One region of the Sphingomonas sp. P2_B6 genome, then DNA from elsewhere that is predicted to be linked to it. Evidence: predicted binding sites of a transcription regulator. Region 1 holds the regulator's gene; each other region holds the start of a gene.

Region 1 (3,638 bases):
GCGAGTGAAGGCATGGTTCGCGCCGCGCGAGCAGGCGTGGTGGCAGAAGCTCGGGCGCACGCTTCTGTCGCTGCTGCTGACCGGCGTGGTGGTCGAGCTGTCGCTGATCCCGATCGCGCTGTTCCACTTCCACAAGGCGGGCATTTACGGCGCGGTCGCCAATATCGTCGCGATCCCGCTGACCACCTTCATCGTCATGCCGCTCGAGGCGCTCGCGTTGTTGTTCGACCTGGCCGGGATCGGCGCGCCCCTGTGGTGGCTGACGGCGCGGTCGCTCGACCTGCTGCTGTGGATCGCGCATGCTACCGCGAGCATCCCCGGATCGGTCGCGGCGCTACCGGCGATGCCGGGTGGGGCTTTCGGGCTGATGGCGTTCGGCGGACTCTGGGTCGCCTTGTGGCGGACGCGCTGGCGGCGGCTCGGCGGCGTGCCGTTCGCGATGGGCGCGGCTTGGGCGCTGACGACGCCGACGCCCGACCTGCTCGTCACCGGCGACGGCCGGCATGTGGCGATCCGCACGGCGCGGGGCGGGCTGGCGCTGCTGCGTGATCGGGTCGGCGACTACACGTCGGACATGCTGGCGGAGAATAGCGGGGTGGACGGCGAGCCCCTGTTCCTCGCCGATCAGCCAGAGGCGCGGTGCAGCCGCGATCTCTGCCTGGTCGAGCAGAAAGCGGGCGGCCGGAGCTGGCGGATCCTCGCGACGCGGAGCGCCTATCTGGTGCCGGCGGGCGAGCTGATCGCGGCATGCGCCACCGCCGATATCGTGGTCAGCGAGCGCTGGCTGCCCGATGGCTGCCGCCCGCGCTGGCTAAAGCTAGACCGCGACATGCTGGCCAAGACCGGTGGTGTCGCGGTGACGCTGCGTACCGGCCATGTCACCACCGTGTTGCAGCCGGGCGACCGCCACCCCTGGCGGGTGGCGGCGCCCGTCCCGGTCAGACGTAGCGGCGGAGCAGGCCGGCGAGCTTACCCTGCACGCGCACCTGATGTGGAGAATAACGCTGCGGATCGTATGCGCGGTTCGCCGGATCGAGGCGGATCATCGCGCCTTCCTTCCGGAAATATTTGAGCGTCGCTTCGCTGTCGTCGATCAGTGCCACGACGATCTCCCCGTCGCGGGCGGTGTCGGCGCGGCGGATGAGCGCATAATCGCCGTCGAGGATGCCGGCATCGACCATCGAGTCACCCGAGACCTCAAGCGCATAATGTTCGCCGCCGCCGAGCAGGGCCGCGGGCACCGCGAGCATCGACTGGCCCTCGAACGCCTCGATCGGCACGCCGGCGGCGATCCGGCCGTGCAACGGGATCTCGATCACGTCGTTCGCAGGCTCGGGGAGCTTCTTCACATTGCCGGTCGGTGCCGCAACCGCAGCGCCAGCCTTGCGTGCTGCCTCGGGTCGTTCCGGCATGCGCAGCACCTCGAGTGCGCGGGCGCGGTTGGGCAGGCGGCGGATGAACTTGCGTTCCTCCAGCGCGCTGATCAGGCGGTGCACGCCCGATTTGGACTTGAGGTCGAGCGCCTCCTTCATTTCCTCGAACGAGGGCGAAACGCCGCTCGCCTCGAGCCGGTCGTTGATGAAGCAGATCAGCTCGTGCTGCTTGCGGGTAAGCATCCCAATTCCTCCGTCGGAACAGACTGGGAACGTTTATGCAATGTTCCGGTGCCGTGTCAAGCGAATGGAAGGATTTCCACCACTTCGCCCGCGCCGAGCGCCGGCGCATGGGGCGCGCGGACGATCAGGCAGTCGGCGCGGGCGAGAGTCAGCAGCATCGAACTGTCCTGAATGCTGGCGGCGAAGACATGGCCGTCGCGGATCGCGGCGCGCAGATAGTCCTGGCGGTGGTCGTTCGCCGGCAGGTCTTCGCCGAGGATCGCGGTGGCGGTGCGCGGGAACGGATCGGGCGCGCCCGCCATGGTGGCGATCAGCGGGCGGAGGAACAGGAAGGCGGTGACGAAGGCCGAGACCGGGTTGCCCGGCAGGCCGAGCACCACCGCGCCGCCGAGCCGGCCCGCCATCATCGGCTTGCCCGGGCGGAGCGCGATCCGCCAGAAATCGATGCTGCCGCCCGCGGCAGCGAGCGCAGGGCGGACCAGATCGTGATCGCCAACCGAGGCGCCGCCGGTGGTGACGAGGATGTCGGCATCGACCGCGGCAAAGGCGGCCGTGGTCACGTCGAGTCGATCAGGCAGGATACCGAGGTCGATCACCTCGACGGGCAGGTCGGCCAGCAGTGCGGCCAGCATGGCGCCGTTCGACTCGGGCAGCGCGTCTTCCGTCGGCGCGGTGCCGGGTGCGACCAGCTCGTCGCCGGTCGCGACGATCGCGACACGAAGGCGGCGGGTGACGGGGAGAGCCCCGTGCCCGCCGGTCGCCGCCACCGCGATGCGGGCCGGCGTGAGGCGCGCGCCCTGAGGGATGAGCAGGTCGCCGGCGGAGAAGTCGAGGCCCTTGCGGCGGGTGTTCTTGCCCTTGGCGCCGGGCCCTTCGCCGGTGAGCAGGATCAGGTCGCCCTCCTGGCTGGCCTCTTCCTGCACCAGCACGGTGTCAGCGCCGGCGGGCATTGCGGCGCCAGTGAAGATACGCGCCGTCTCCATCGTGCTGATCTCGCCGGCGAAGGGCCGGCCGGCAGCACTCTCGCCGACCAGGGTGAAGGGGCCGGGCAGGTCGGCGAAGCGGATCGCATAGCCGTCCATCGCCGAGAGATCGCTGGCAGGTTGAGTGCGCAGGGCGAGTATGTCGCGGGCGGCCCAGCGCCCCGCGGCCTCACGCAGGAGCGCGGTCTCCGCATCGACAGAGGGAGCTAGCGCGAACAGACGGGCCTGGGCTTCGGCGACGGGGATCATCCCGCCTCCCTATCCGGCGAGGCGCCACGGGTCGAGACGCAGCCGCGTCAGTTACCGCTACCATCTTCGAAACGAGTGTTATAGCAATCGCTTCGGTAGCAAACTGGCCGCGATCAAGTCGGCGGGGTGCTTCGCATGGCCATGGGCCATGTCACGGGGGAAGATGCATGACGCAAGCACCGGCGCCTGACGCCTATAATCGTACTGCCCTGTTCTGGATCTGCGTGCTGGCGCTGTTCACCGCCGCGGTCGCCTTTTCGATGCGCACCGCCGCGTCGGATGCGATCCGCCAGGCCGTGTTCGATCCGATCGACCCGGCCAATTCGGGCCGGATGATCGGCGGGGCGCTCGGCGCGGCGTTCAGCGGCTTCGCCTTTTCGCTGCTGGTGCTGAGCCCATTCCTCGACGTGATCGGGGCGAAGCGGGTGCTGCTGCTGGCGGCGTGCAGCTTCGTCGGCGGGTCGCTGCTGATGGTGCTCGCGCCCGGCATGGGCAGCGGCGCGGGCATCGGGACGCTGGTGACGCTCGGCATGGCGCTGACGGGCGTGGGCTGGGGCTGCACCGAGGCGTCGATCAACCCTATGACGGCGGCGCTCTATCCGGCGGACAAGACTCACCGGCTGAACGTGCTGCACGCCTGGTGGCCGGCGGGCATCGTCGTCGGCGGGCTGGCGAGCATCGGCGTGGGGCAGATCGGGCTCGACTGGCGCTGGGACATCGCGCTGATCATGGTGCCGGGCGTCGCCTTCGGCCTGTGGACGCTCACCCAGAAATTCCCGCCGACCGAAAG
Region 2 (3,638 bases), on a different contig from region 1:
TTCGATTTTCATCGGGCGTGCACTCGGGCCAGACTCACCACCGACAATTGCCCAATGCACGCCGCGCAGGTTCAAAGCCCCAACAGGACCAATAAGTGGCTCGAACGAAACGAACCGGGTCATTCCGGATATTGAGGTTAAGTGACCAATTCTGCTCACTACTGCCTCGTCTTCCACAGATGTCCCTATCCATACCTGTGGTAGCGGGGCTAGCTCGCCGCTCGCAAAAAGTGCCGCCATTCGTTCGGGGCGCTTTGTCAAAACCTGGAATTGGTGCTGCGGACATTGGGCCATAATTGCCCAGACATTTTGGATAAAGGCGGATGGCACATCATCGTGAAACAAGTCAGACATCGAGTTTACGAAAATACGCTTGCCGCGCTTCCAGTTCAGCGGTTCATTAAGGGTAGATGGATCGATATTTATTCTTCCGGTCCATACAGTCCTACCGCCGCTTTTCCGCGTTGTACCTTCGTATTTGGGATGCCTCATCGCTTGCAGTCGGGCTGCCATCCGCATCGCGTAACAATTGGTGCATCCCGAAGACGCGATATTGCAACCCGCGACCGGATTCCACGTTACATCAGTCCACTCGATATCTGAGGTGCCAGCCATTTTATTTCAACACTGCTGCGGCCAGCCGCTTGGCAAGCGTGTTCGCGCCTGCGCTGGGATTAGCGCAGGCGAATATGAGCGAAAATTCGTGCAGTCCCCCACGGCCAAGAGGCAGCGCCGCATCTAACACGCCCCCTTTAAACACTGTGCCTAGTTGCGCCATTGCGACCTTCTCAAACCATGCCGCGTTAGCGACTTTTCTAGTCGTGGGCTCAATGGCTCCGAAGAGGTCCATTCCACACTCTTCCTCGACAACCGCAGCCTTCCGCCACTGATCGGTCCCCAGAATCTCATCAATCCGAGAGCCACCAGCTTCGAGTATCGAGCCATCGCCCTTCACTTGACGGCTCATAGCTAGGACAGGGACCAGATACCAAAGATCGACGGCCCGCGTCTGCCCGAGTTCTCGAACCATGGAAAAATTCATCTGAAGCCCGAACGGGTCGAGAAAAACAACCGCTCGGCTCTTACGCCAATCCGTATCTCGGCAGAGTGAAATTAACGCCTCATTGGCATCCAACTGAAGAAACGTGACGCGCTCAAAGAGTTCCGGAAATCGTTCTGCGACGACAGCGGTTAGGGAGCGCACGTTTGAGCGCTTTGTGTCATTCAGAACGTAACGATCAAACGGCGGTCTAACTTCCAAGGCTCGGACAGCTGATCCAATCGTTATGTCATCAGCGTCGACCAAGTGACCTTGGCCCGTCGATGGGCGCTTAGCCGTCGAGGAGCCCGAGCCGGCACACGCATCGACGTATAGCAGTTCGAAAGACTGCCTTTTTAAGGCCGTCGTGAAGGCGCCGAGGTACTTCTGAACTGTCTGTAGCTTCCTCTCGGTATGAGCACTGCCAAACTGCTGCGTCGTACCAACCATGCCATCGCCCCGTCGCAAAGAACATTTGCAGAACTATAGCAATTTATTTGACATGGCAAACGCAGCTACTCCGCCGCTGGCAGGTAGATCTCCCACCCGTCTGCCGGAACTTCTCGCTCATTTCGTCCATGCCCTTTTCGGCATCGGCATTCGGAATATCGGAATATCGGTGACAGTGCACGTTGTAGCAGAAGCGACGGAGACTTAGCCCACGACGTGACCGTAAGCCGCATATAACTCCAGCACCCGCTCCGGCGTTATGCCCTCCGCCTGCGCGCGCGCAAGATCGTGATCTTCGTTCCCCAAGGTGATGACGGGCCGCTGGCGGGCCAGTTGGGGATGGACCCAGCAGGGCTGGTTCAGCGTGTCCCCGAATGGCGCGAGACGGTTGGAGAACCAGCCGGTCCATGGCCCCAGGTTCGCATAGGCGCCCTCGTCGAAGCCATAGAGATAGATGTCGAAATTGGCGCGGGAGAGCGTGGACCACACGCCGAAGCCGAATTTATCGGCGAGGCCGTGGACCGGGATGTCGAACACGCAGCGTATGAAGAAATGTTCGCCGCCGACGACGCAGAAATCCTCCGAGAGGAAATCGCCGTCGAAGCGGATGGCGCCGTTGGACTCATATTCTTCCGGCCCCTCCCAGAAATCCGGGGCGAAGGATGCGAGGTGGAACATGCCCTTGTGGGTCAGGTCGCAGGAGGTGCATTTCCAGCCTGCGCCGCACAGGCGGTCCAGCGCGGAGGGGGGCTTTTTACGGCCGAAGAATTTCATGGAGATTCTCGGTCATGACCAATGGCCTTTTCCGCCGTCTTGCTTGTGGCAACGCCCCCTCCACCATTCGCAAAGGGCGAATGGTCCCCCTCCCCCTGCTTCGCAGAGGGAGGAATGAGAGGGGCGCCTCACGCGCGCGTAAACCTTACTCCGCCGCCGGCAGGTAGATCTCCCCGCCCTTCTCGCGGAACTTCTCGCTCATTTCGTCCATGCCCCTTTCCGCATCGGCATTCGCGAAGCGCGCCCGTGCCGCGTCCCCGTCCTGCGCCGGTGCGGCGGCAAGGAAGCTGTCCACGCCGCTGTTCTGCTTCGCCGCGAAGTCGCGCACCTCTTGCGTGATCTTCATCGAGCAGAATTTAGGGCCACACATCGAGCAGAAATGCGCGGTCTTGGCGCCTTCAGCCGGGAGGGTCTGGTCGTGGTACTGCTCCGCCGTGTCGGGATCGAGCGACAGGTTGAACTGGTCGCGCCAGCGGAATTCGAAGCGGGCGCGTGACAGCGCGTCGTCGCGGAGCTTTGCGGCCGGGTGGCCCTTGGCGAGATCGGCGGCGTGGGCGGCGAGCTTGTAGGTGACGACACCCACCTTCACATCGTCGCGGTCGGGGAGCCCGAGATGCTCCTTGGGGGTGACGTAGCAAAGCATCGCCGTGCCGTACCAGCCGATCATCGCGGCGCCGATGCCGCTGGTGATATGATCATAGCCGGGCGCGATGTCGGTGGTGAGCGGCCCGAGCGTGTAGAAGGGCGCCTCCCCGCAGACCTCGAGCTGCTTGTCCATATTTTCCTTGATCTTGTGCATCGGCACATGGCCGGGGCCTTCGATCATGACCTGGACGTCGCTCTTCCAGGCGCGGTGAGTGAGTTCGCCCAGGGTATAGAGCTCGCTGAACTGCGCTTCGTCATTGGCATCGGCAATGCTGCCGGGGCGCAGGCCGTCGCCGAGCGAATAGGCGATGTCGTACGCCTTCATGATCTCGGTGATTTCGTCGAAGCGCTCGTAGAGGAAGCTCTCCTTGTGGTGCGCGAGGCACCATTTCGCCATGATCGAGCCGCCGCGGCTGACGATGCCGGTGACGCGCTTCGCGGTCATCGGGACGTACGCCAGGCGCACGCCGGCATGGATGGTGAAATAATCCACGCCCTGTTCGGCCTGCTCGATCAGCGTGTCGCGGAAGATGTCCCAGGTCAGGTCCTCGGCCACGCCGCCGACCTTTTCCAGCGCCTGGTAGATCGGCACGGTGCCGATCGGCACGGGGGAGTTGCGCAGGATCCATTCGCGCGTGTCGTGGATGTTGCGGCCGGTCGACAGGTCCATCACCGTGTCCGCGCCCCAGCGGATCGACCAGACCATCTTGTCGACTTCCGCCGCGACGTT
Region 3 (3,638 bases), on a different contig from region 1:
GGGATACGACTTCAGGCGATTCGTTCCGGCACTGCCGCGGCATCCTCGACCAGCGACTGGGCGGGGGCCACTGCCTCCCAGGGAAAGACGAACCAGTCCTTGTTCACCGTCCGGTCGATCGTCCGCGCGCGATAGTCGACCTTTTGCGCCGAGCTGACATTGTCGATCAGCGTGGCGAAGCGGATGGTGCCGGGCGCGGCGCCCGCCGCGCTCAGCACGTCGCGCAGATGGCCGATCGTGCGGCCCGAATCATTGATGTCGTCGAGGAACAGCAGCCGCTCGCCGGTCTGGGTGCGGCGCGCCAGTTTCGCCAGCGGTTCGTCGGCGAAATCCTTCACCTGGCTCGAATAATCGACCGAGAGCATCGGCATGCCGGTCGCGTGGCTGAGATACACCGCCGGGGCGAGGCCGCCGCGGCCGATGCCGATGATGAAATCGGGCTTCCAGTCGTCATCGGCCAGCAGGGCGGCAAGCGCGTGGACCGCGGCGACGAACTCGTCGTGCGGGATGTCGGTAAAGACGGTCATCGGCTTGCCTCCAGATAGGCGTCGAGGCTGGCGAGATGCGCCGCCACCGCATCGTCGGGCAGGAAGGAGCCGAGGAAGGAGTTGCGCGCGAGCATCGCGAGATCCTCCCGGTCGAGCCCGCGCGCCGCCGCCGCCGCGCGGTAATTGTCGGCGATATAGCCGCCGAAATAGGCCGGATCGTCGGAATTGATCGTGGCGCGCAAGCCCGCCCTGAGCATCCGGTCGATCGGGTGGTTGGCCATGTCGTCGACCACGCAGAGCTTCAGGTTGGACAGCGGGCAGACCGTCAGGGTCATGCCGGTGCGCGCGAGCCGGGCGGTGAGCACCGGATCCTCCAGGCTGCGATTGCCATGGTCGAGCCGGTCGACATCGAGCAGGTCGAGCGCCTGATAGACATAATCGGGCGGGCCTTCCTCGCCGGCATGGGCGACGAGCCGCAGCCCCCTGGCACGCGCGGCGGCGAACACCCGGGCGAATTTCTCCGGCGGATGGCCGAGCTCGGACGAATCGAGCCCGACCGCGTCGATCCGGTCGAGCCAGGGCTCGGCCGCTTCCAGCGTGGCGAACGCCGCGTCCTCGTCGAGATGGCGCAGGAAACTCAGGATCAGCTTCGTGGTCATGCCATGCCGGGCCTTTGCCGCGTCCATGCCCGCCAGCAGGCCCTCGATCACCGTGCCGAAGGCGATGCCGCGATCGGTATGAGTCTGGGGGTCGAACATGATTTCGGCATGGACGACGCCGTCCGCCGCGGCGCGATCGAAATAAGCCGTGGCGAGGTCGCGGAAATCCTCCTGCGTCTGCAGCACCGCCGCGCCGGCATAATAGATGTCGAGGAAATCCTGCAGCCGGGAGAAACTGTACGCGGCGCGGACCTCCTCGACGCTGGCATAGGGGATGGCGATGCCGTTGCGCGTCGCGAGGGCGAACATCAGCTCGGGCTCGAGGCTGCCCTCGATATGGAGGTGGAGCTCCGCCTTGGGCAGGCCGGCGATGAAATCCTGGGTCATGATGCTTCATCGCGCGGCGCGGGCAGGGCGGCAAGCCCGTCAGCGTCGGGTAGGCGGATCAGCATGTCGAGGAAAAACACCGTTCCACTCTTGTTCTTGTAGAACAAACTGTGTACGAAGCTTCCAGCACGCATTGAATGCGTGGCACGATCAGTCTAGCGACGGAGGCTCCAATGGCGGCATCTTTGAAGGTCATCGACAACAAAATGGCAGTCTCCAACGACAAGGCGAGCTCCGAGCGCGCCAAGGCACTCGACGCGGCGCTCGCTCAGATCGACCGCGCGTTCGGCAAGGGCTCGGCCATGCGGCTGGGTTCCAAGGAAACCATGCAGGTCGAGGCGATCTCGACCGGTTCGCTTGGGCTCGACATCGCGCTCGGCGTGGGCGGCCTGCCGCGCGGCCGCGTGATCGAGATCTACGGGCCGGAAAGCTCGGGCAAGACCACGCTCGCGCTCCACGTCATCGCCGAGGCGCAGCGGAACGGCGGCACGGCGGCGTTCGTCGATGCCGAGCATGCGCTCGACCCGGTCTATGCCAAGAAGCTGGGGGTCAATATCGACGAGCTGATCGTGTCGCAGCCCGACACCGGCGAGCAGGCGCTCGAGATCGTCGACACCCTGGTGCGGTCCAATGCGATCGACGTGCTGGTGGTCGATTCGGTCGCGGCCCTGGTGCCCCGCGCTGAAATCGAGGGCGAGATGGGCGACAGCCATGTCGGCCTTCAGGCCCGGCTGATGTCGCAGTCGCTGCGCAAGCTGACCGGCTCGATCAGCCGTTCGCGCTGCATGGTGATCTTCATCAACCAGCTGCGCATGAAGATCGGCGTGATGTACGGCAACCCGGAGACCACGACGGGCGGCAACGCGCTGAAATTCTACGCCTCGGTTCGCCTCGACATCCGCCGCACCGGCCAGATCAAGGACCGCGAAGAAATCATCGGCAACACCACCCGGGTGAAGGTCGTCAAGAACAAGGTCGCGCCGCCGTTCAAGCAGGTCGAATTCGACATCATGTACGGCCAGGGCATCTCCAAGATCGGCGAAATCCTCGATCTCGGCGTGAAGGCCGGGCTGGTCGAGAAATCGGGCGCCTGGTTCAGCTACGACAGCGTCCGCATCGGCCAGGGCCGGGAGAATTCGAAGACCTTCCTCAAGGAAAACCCCGAAATGTCCGATCGCCTGGAAAAGGCGATCCGGGCCCGGACCGACAAGGTCGCCGAAGAGATGATGGCCGGCCCCGAGCCCGAGGACGATGACGGCGATCTCTGAGACCTGACTTCACGCGGCGTTTCCCCGTCGCAAAACCCGGAAAGGCCCGCCCGCGTCGGCGGGCCTTTCATATTGTGGGGCACAGGGGTTTGGCCGGGGATTTCGGGTTGGGATTGCGGGCTGCGATTTCCCTTCGCCATGCTGGTTCGCCCGGCGGATGCGGGATAGAGCGGCCCCGACCGGGCCTTGATCGCGCGGCGTGGAGACGGAAAAGCATGACGAGCGCGAACGACTGGTCGGGTACCGTCGGCGATGTCTGGGCGGAGGAATGGCAGCGGACCGACCGCTGCCTCGCCGGGCTGGCGGTGCATCTCAATGCAGCGATCCTCGACATGGCGGCGCCGGGCAGCAAGACGATCGTCGATATTGGCTGCGGCGCCGGCGCCACCAGCCTGGCCGCAGCCGGGGCACTGCCGGCGCGGCAGGTGGTCGGGATCGACATCTCGCCCTCGCTGATCGCAATCGCCACGGAACGGGCGCGGAGCCTGGACAATCTCTCCTTCCGGTGCGGCCCGGCGGAGGATCATCTCGCCGGTCTCGCACCCGTAGATCTCATCGTCTCGCGCCACGGCGTGATGTTCTTCCCCGATCCCGTTACGGCCTTTGCGACCTTGCGCGAGGGGACGGAGCCCGGCGCCGGCCTGATCTTTTCCTGTTTCCGGGAAACGGCGCTCAACCCTTGGGCGACCGAGCTCGTCACCGCCGCCATCGGCGACATGCCGCCGGCGCCTGAGGGTTACGTGCCCGGCCCCTTCGCCTTTGCCGATCCGGATTTCGTCCGTGCCATGCTGGACGCGGCGGGATGGTCGCGGATCGAGGCCAGACCGGTCGATTTC
Region 4 (3,638 bases), on a different contig from region 1:
GAGGATGCGTTCGGCAATGGCGTTCTGCTGCGTCGTCAGATCCGACGGGATGGCGGTGAACCAGGCGAGCGCATCGACCACCGACAAATGGGTGACCGAGGAGATGTCGCGCATGCCGATCTTGACCGCCAGCGCCTCGGGCTTGAGGCGGGCGCCGTGGCAGACCTCGCACGCAGCGCTGCTCTGGTACTTCGACAGCTCCTCGCGCATCCAGGCGCTTTCGGTCTGGAGCATGCGGCGGTTGAGGTTGCCGATGACGCCCTCGAAGGGCTTGCGCACGTCGTACGACTTCTTGCCGTCGATAAAGGTCAGCGTGACGGGCTTGCCGGCGGTGCCGTGCAGGATGATCAGCTTCACTTCGCCGGGCAGATCCTCCCAGGGCGTGTCGAGGCTGAAGCCGAATTCGCGCGCCAGGCTGCCCAGCACCTGCATGTAATAGGGCGAAGGCGGGTTGGATTTCGCCCAGGGGACGATCGCGCCCTTCTTGATGGAGAGCGCATGGTTGGGAACGACGAGTTCCTCGTCGAACAGCAGCTTCTCGCCGAGGCCGTCGCATGCGGGGCATGCGCCTTGCGGGGCGTTGAAGGAGAAGAGGCGTGGCTCGATCTCGGCGATGGTGAAGCCGGAGACCGGGCAGGCGAATTTTTCGGAGAACACGATGCGGTTGGCGGGGATGCCGGTGTTCTTCATCTTGCCTTCGGGGACGAAGGTCTGGGGGGCTTCCTTGACCTTACTCCCCTCCCGCTTGCGGGAGGGGTCGGGGGAGGGCGTGTCACCAAGGGCGGCGCTGCTTGCGGACAGGCCCTCCCCTAGCCCCTCCCGCGAGCGGGAGGGGGATATTTCGGCCACCGTCGTATCGACCAGATCCACATAGGCCAGCCCCTCGGCCAGCTTCAGCGCGGTCTCGAAGCTGTCGGCGAGGCGCGTGGACATGTCGGGGCCGACGACGAGGCGGTCGACCACCACCTCGATGTCGTGCTTGAATTTCTTGTCGAGCGCGGGGGCTTCGTCGATCTCGTACAGTTCGCCGTCGATGCGGACGCGGGTGAAGCCCGCTTTCTGCCACTCGAGCATTTCCTTGCGATATTCGCCCTTGCGGCCGCGCACGACGGGGGCGAGCAGGTACAGGCGCGTGCCCTCGGGCAGATCCATGACCCGGTCGACCATCTGGCTGACGGTCTGCGCTGCGATCGGCAGGCCGGTCTCGGGCGAATAGGGAATGCCGACGCGCGCCCAGAGCAGGCGCATGTAATCATAGACCTCGGTGACGGTCGCGACGGTCGAACGCGGGTTGCGGCTGGTGGTCTTCTGCTCGATCGAGATGGCGGGCGACAGGCCCTCGATATGGTCGACATCGGGCTTCTGCATCAGCTCGAGGAACTGGCGGGCATAGGCCGAGAGCGACTCGACATAGCGCCGCTGCCCCTCGGCATAGATGGTGTCGAAGGCCAGGCTCGACTTGCCCGAGCCGGACAGGCCGGTGATCACCGTGAGCGTGTCGCGCGGGATGTCGATCGAGACATCCTTGAGGTTGTGCTCGCGCGCGCCGCGCACGGAGATATGGGTCAGCATAGACCGTTATGTTCCATATTTGTTCGGATTCGGCAAGAGCCGCTACCGGGCAATATAGGAACGCGCGGCGCGGTTTCGAGCCGCGACCGTGTTGCTTTCGATCAAGGGCTCGCGCTGGCCTCGACATAGCGGGTGTCGGTCGGCCCGATGCCGGTGATGTAGAGCGTCACCGGATCGGCGCCCGTCCGGGCGAAATGGGCGACGTCGCCGGGTTCGGCATAGAAGCTGCCGGGCGGGAGGGGCTTGAACGCGGCGTCCGGTGCCTTGTCGCCATAGCCGAAATACCAGGTGCCGGCGACGACGGTGGCGGTGCGATCGTCGCGGTGGCGGTGGGCGGCGATGCGGGTGTTGGCGGGGACGGTCAGCGCGATGGTGTAGAGGCCGGCCTTGGTCGGGTCGCCGGAGAGAATGCGGGTGCGGATGCCCGCCACGCCCGAGGTGCCGGCGCCGGCGCCTAGCATGGGCAGCGCGGCAATGTCGGCGGGGGCGAGGCGGAGGTGACCGCCCTCCCCCGACTGCCCCGCCCCTGTTTGGGCGGCGCTGGTGGCGGCGAGCGGCAGGAGTGCCGTCGCCAACCAGAGCCGCGCCTTCACTTGCCCGCGTCCAGGAAGCCGCGAACCAGCGTCACGGTCGCGTCGGGATTCTCTTCCATGATCCAGTGGCCGGAACCGGGGACCACGCCTTCGGTGACATTCTCGGCGCCGGCGCGCATCACCACCGCCATGGTCAGGCCGAAGCTCTTCTCGCCGCCGAGCGCGAGGACCGGCATCTTGAGCTTGCCGTTCGCGGCGAGCCAGGCGCGGTTGTCGATCGCGTCCTGATCGAAGGCGGCGAATTGCGCGAAGCCGGAGTGCATCGCGCCGGGCATGGCGTAGAGTTTTGCATAATGCTCGCGCGAGCCTTCGGTGAAATGCGCGGGCACCGCGGAGAATTCGTTCCAGAAGCGATCGAGATAGATGCGCTCGCGCCCCGCCACCAGCCGCTCCATGTCGGGCCCGCCGAAACGGAAATGCCAGAGCAGCGGGTTCTTGAGGATCTCCTCCCATGGGCCGACGCCGGGCACCGGCGCATCGATCAGCACGAAGCGGCCGACCCGGTCGGGGTGGAGCGCGGCAAAGGCGAAGCCGACCATGTTGCCGATGTCATGCGTGACCAGATCGGCCCTGGCGATCTTCAGCCGGTCGAGCACGCCGAGCACATCGCCCGCCTGATTCTTCTTGTCGAACCCGCCGGACGGCTTGGAGGACAGGCCGAGGCCGCGCAGATCGGGCACGATCACGGTGTGGTCGCGCATCAGGTCGGCCGCCATCGGCGCCCACATGTCGCCGGTCTCGCCATAGCCGTGCAGCAGCACGACCGCGGGGCCCTTGCCGCCGACCCGGACATGGATGGTCGCACCGTTGGTGGCGATCTCCTCGGTATGGAAGGCGGCCGGATAAGGCGGCACTTGCGCTGCGGCGGGCGCCGCCATGATCAGTGCGGCGCCGGCGAGCATCAGCGAACGAAGCATCGGATTTCCCCTGTTTGGGCGCCATCGGGGCCGCCCGTCTTGCCGAGGAAAATGATCGCTATCGGTTGTTCGGACTAGTAGCATAAAGCTGAAACTTGTGTCCGGGATAGCCGAACGATGATGAAGATGGACGGGCTCAGCGCCTTTGCCGCGATCACCGAGGCCGGATCGATCAGCGCGGCGGCGCGGCGGCTGGGATTCGCCAAGTCGGTGGTGAGCGAAAGGCTGGCCGAGCTGGAGCGCACTTTGGGCACGCGGTTGATCCAGCGCACCACGCGCAAGCTGACCCTGACCGAGGACGGCCACAGCTTCCTGCCGCGCGCGCAGCATATCCTGTACCAGGCGCGCGAGGCGGCGGCCGAGCTGGCGCAGCGGCGCGGGACTTTGGCCGGGCCGCTCCGGGTATCGGGGCCGGTCGGGTTCGGCATCCTGCATCTCGGGCCCGCGCTGAACCAGTTCCTGCGCGACCATCCCGATATCGACCTGACGCTGGAGCTGGACGACGGCTTTGTCGACGCGGCGGCGAGCGGATTCGACGCGGTGATCCGCCACGGCC

What was found. The regulator LexA, encoded in region 1, represses DNA repair genes until DNA is damaged. The targets are predictions, from matches to a motif close to GTTCCNCNCTTGTTCT.
Region 2: the regulator LexA is predicted to act here: its motif matches at 1,508-1,523, upstream of tcmP (three-Cys-motif partner protein TcmP).
Region 3: the regulator LexA is predicted to act here: its motif matches at 1,616-1,631, upstream of recA (recombinase RecA).
Region 4: the regulator LexA is predicted to act here: its motif matches at 1,583-1,598, upstream of uvrA (excinuclease ABC subunit UvrA).

The regions. Positions count from the first base shown of each region.
Region 1 is NZ_JBFUDK010000014.1:20,806-24,443, reverse strand. It holds partial or broken gene AC1DX5_RS18085 (ComEC/Rec2 family competence protein) at 1-934, shown strand, start outside; gene lexA (transcriptional repressor LexA) at 939-1,616, opposite strand; gene AC1DX5_RS18075 (molybdopterin molybdotransferase MoeA) at 1,673-2,848, opposite strand; gene AC1DX5_RS18070 (MFS transporter) at 3,016-3,638, shown strand, end outside.
Region 2 is NZ_JBFUDK010000006.1:200,749-204,386, reverse strand. It holds gene AC1DX5_RS11200 (DUF5131 family protein) at 1-615, opposite strand, end outside; gene tcmP (three-Cys-motif partner protein TcmP) at 617-1,489, opposite strand; gene AC1DX5_RS11190 (DUF2199 domain-containing protein) at 1,694-2,263, opposite strand; gene thiC (phosphomethylpyrimidine synthase ThiC) at 2,409-3,638, opposite strand, start outside.
Region 3 is NZ_JBFUDK010000002.1:258,760-262,397, forward strand. It holds gene AC1DX5_RS03730 (phosphoribosyltransferase) at 12-527, opposite strand; gene AC1DX5_RS03735 (adenosine deaminase) at 524-1,534, opposite strand; gene recA (recombinase RecA) at 1,708-2,802, shown strand; gene AC1DX5_RS03745 (class I SAM-dependent methyltransferase) at 3,018-3,638, shown strand, end outside.
Region 4 is NZ_JBFUDK010000029.1:18,954-22,591, reverse strand. It holds gene uvrA (excinuclease ABC subunit UvrA) at 1-1,572, opposite strand, end outside; gene AC1DX5_RS23845 (cupin domain-containing protein) at 1,674-2,147, opposite strand; gene AC1DX5_RS23840 (alpha/beta fold hydrolase) at 2,162-3,082, opposite strand; gene AC1DX5_RS23835 (LysR family transcriptional regulator) at 3,200-3,638, shown strand, end outside.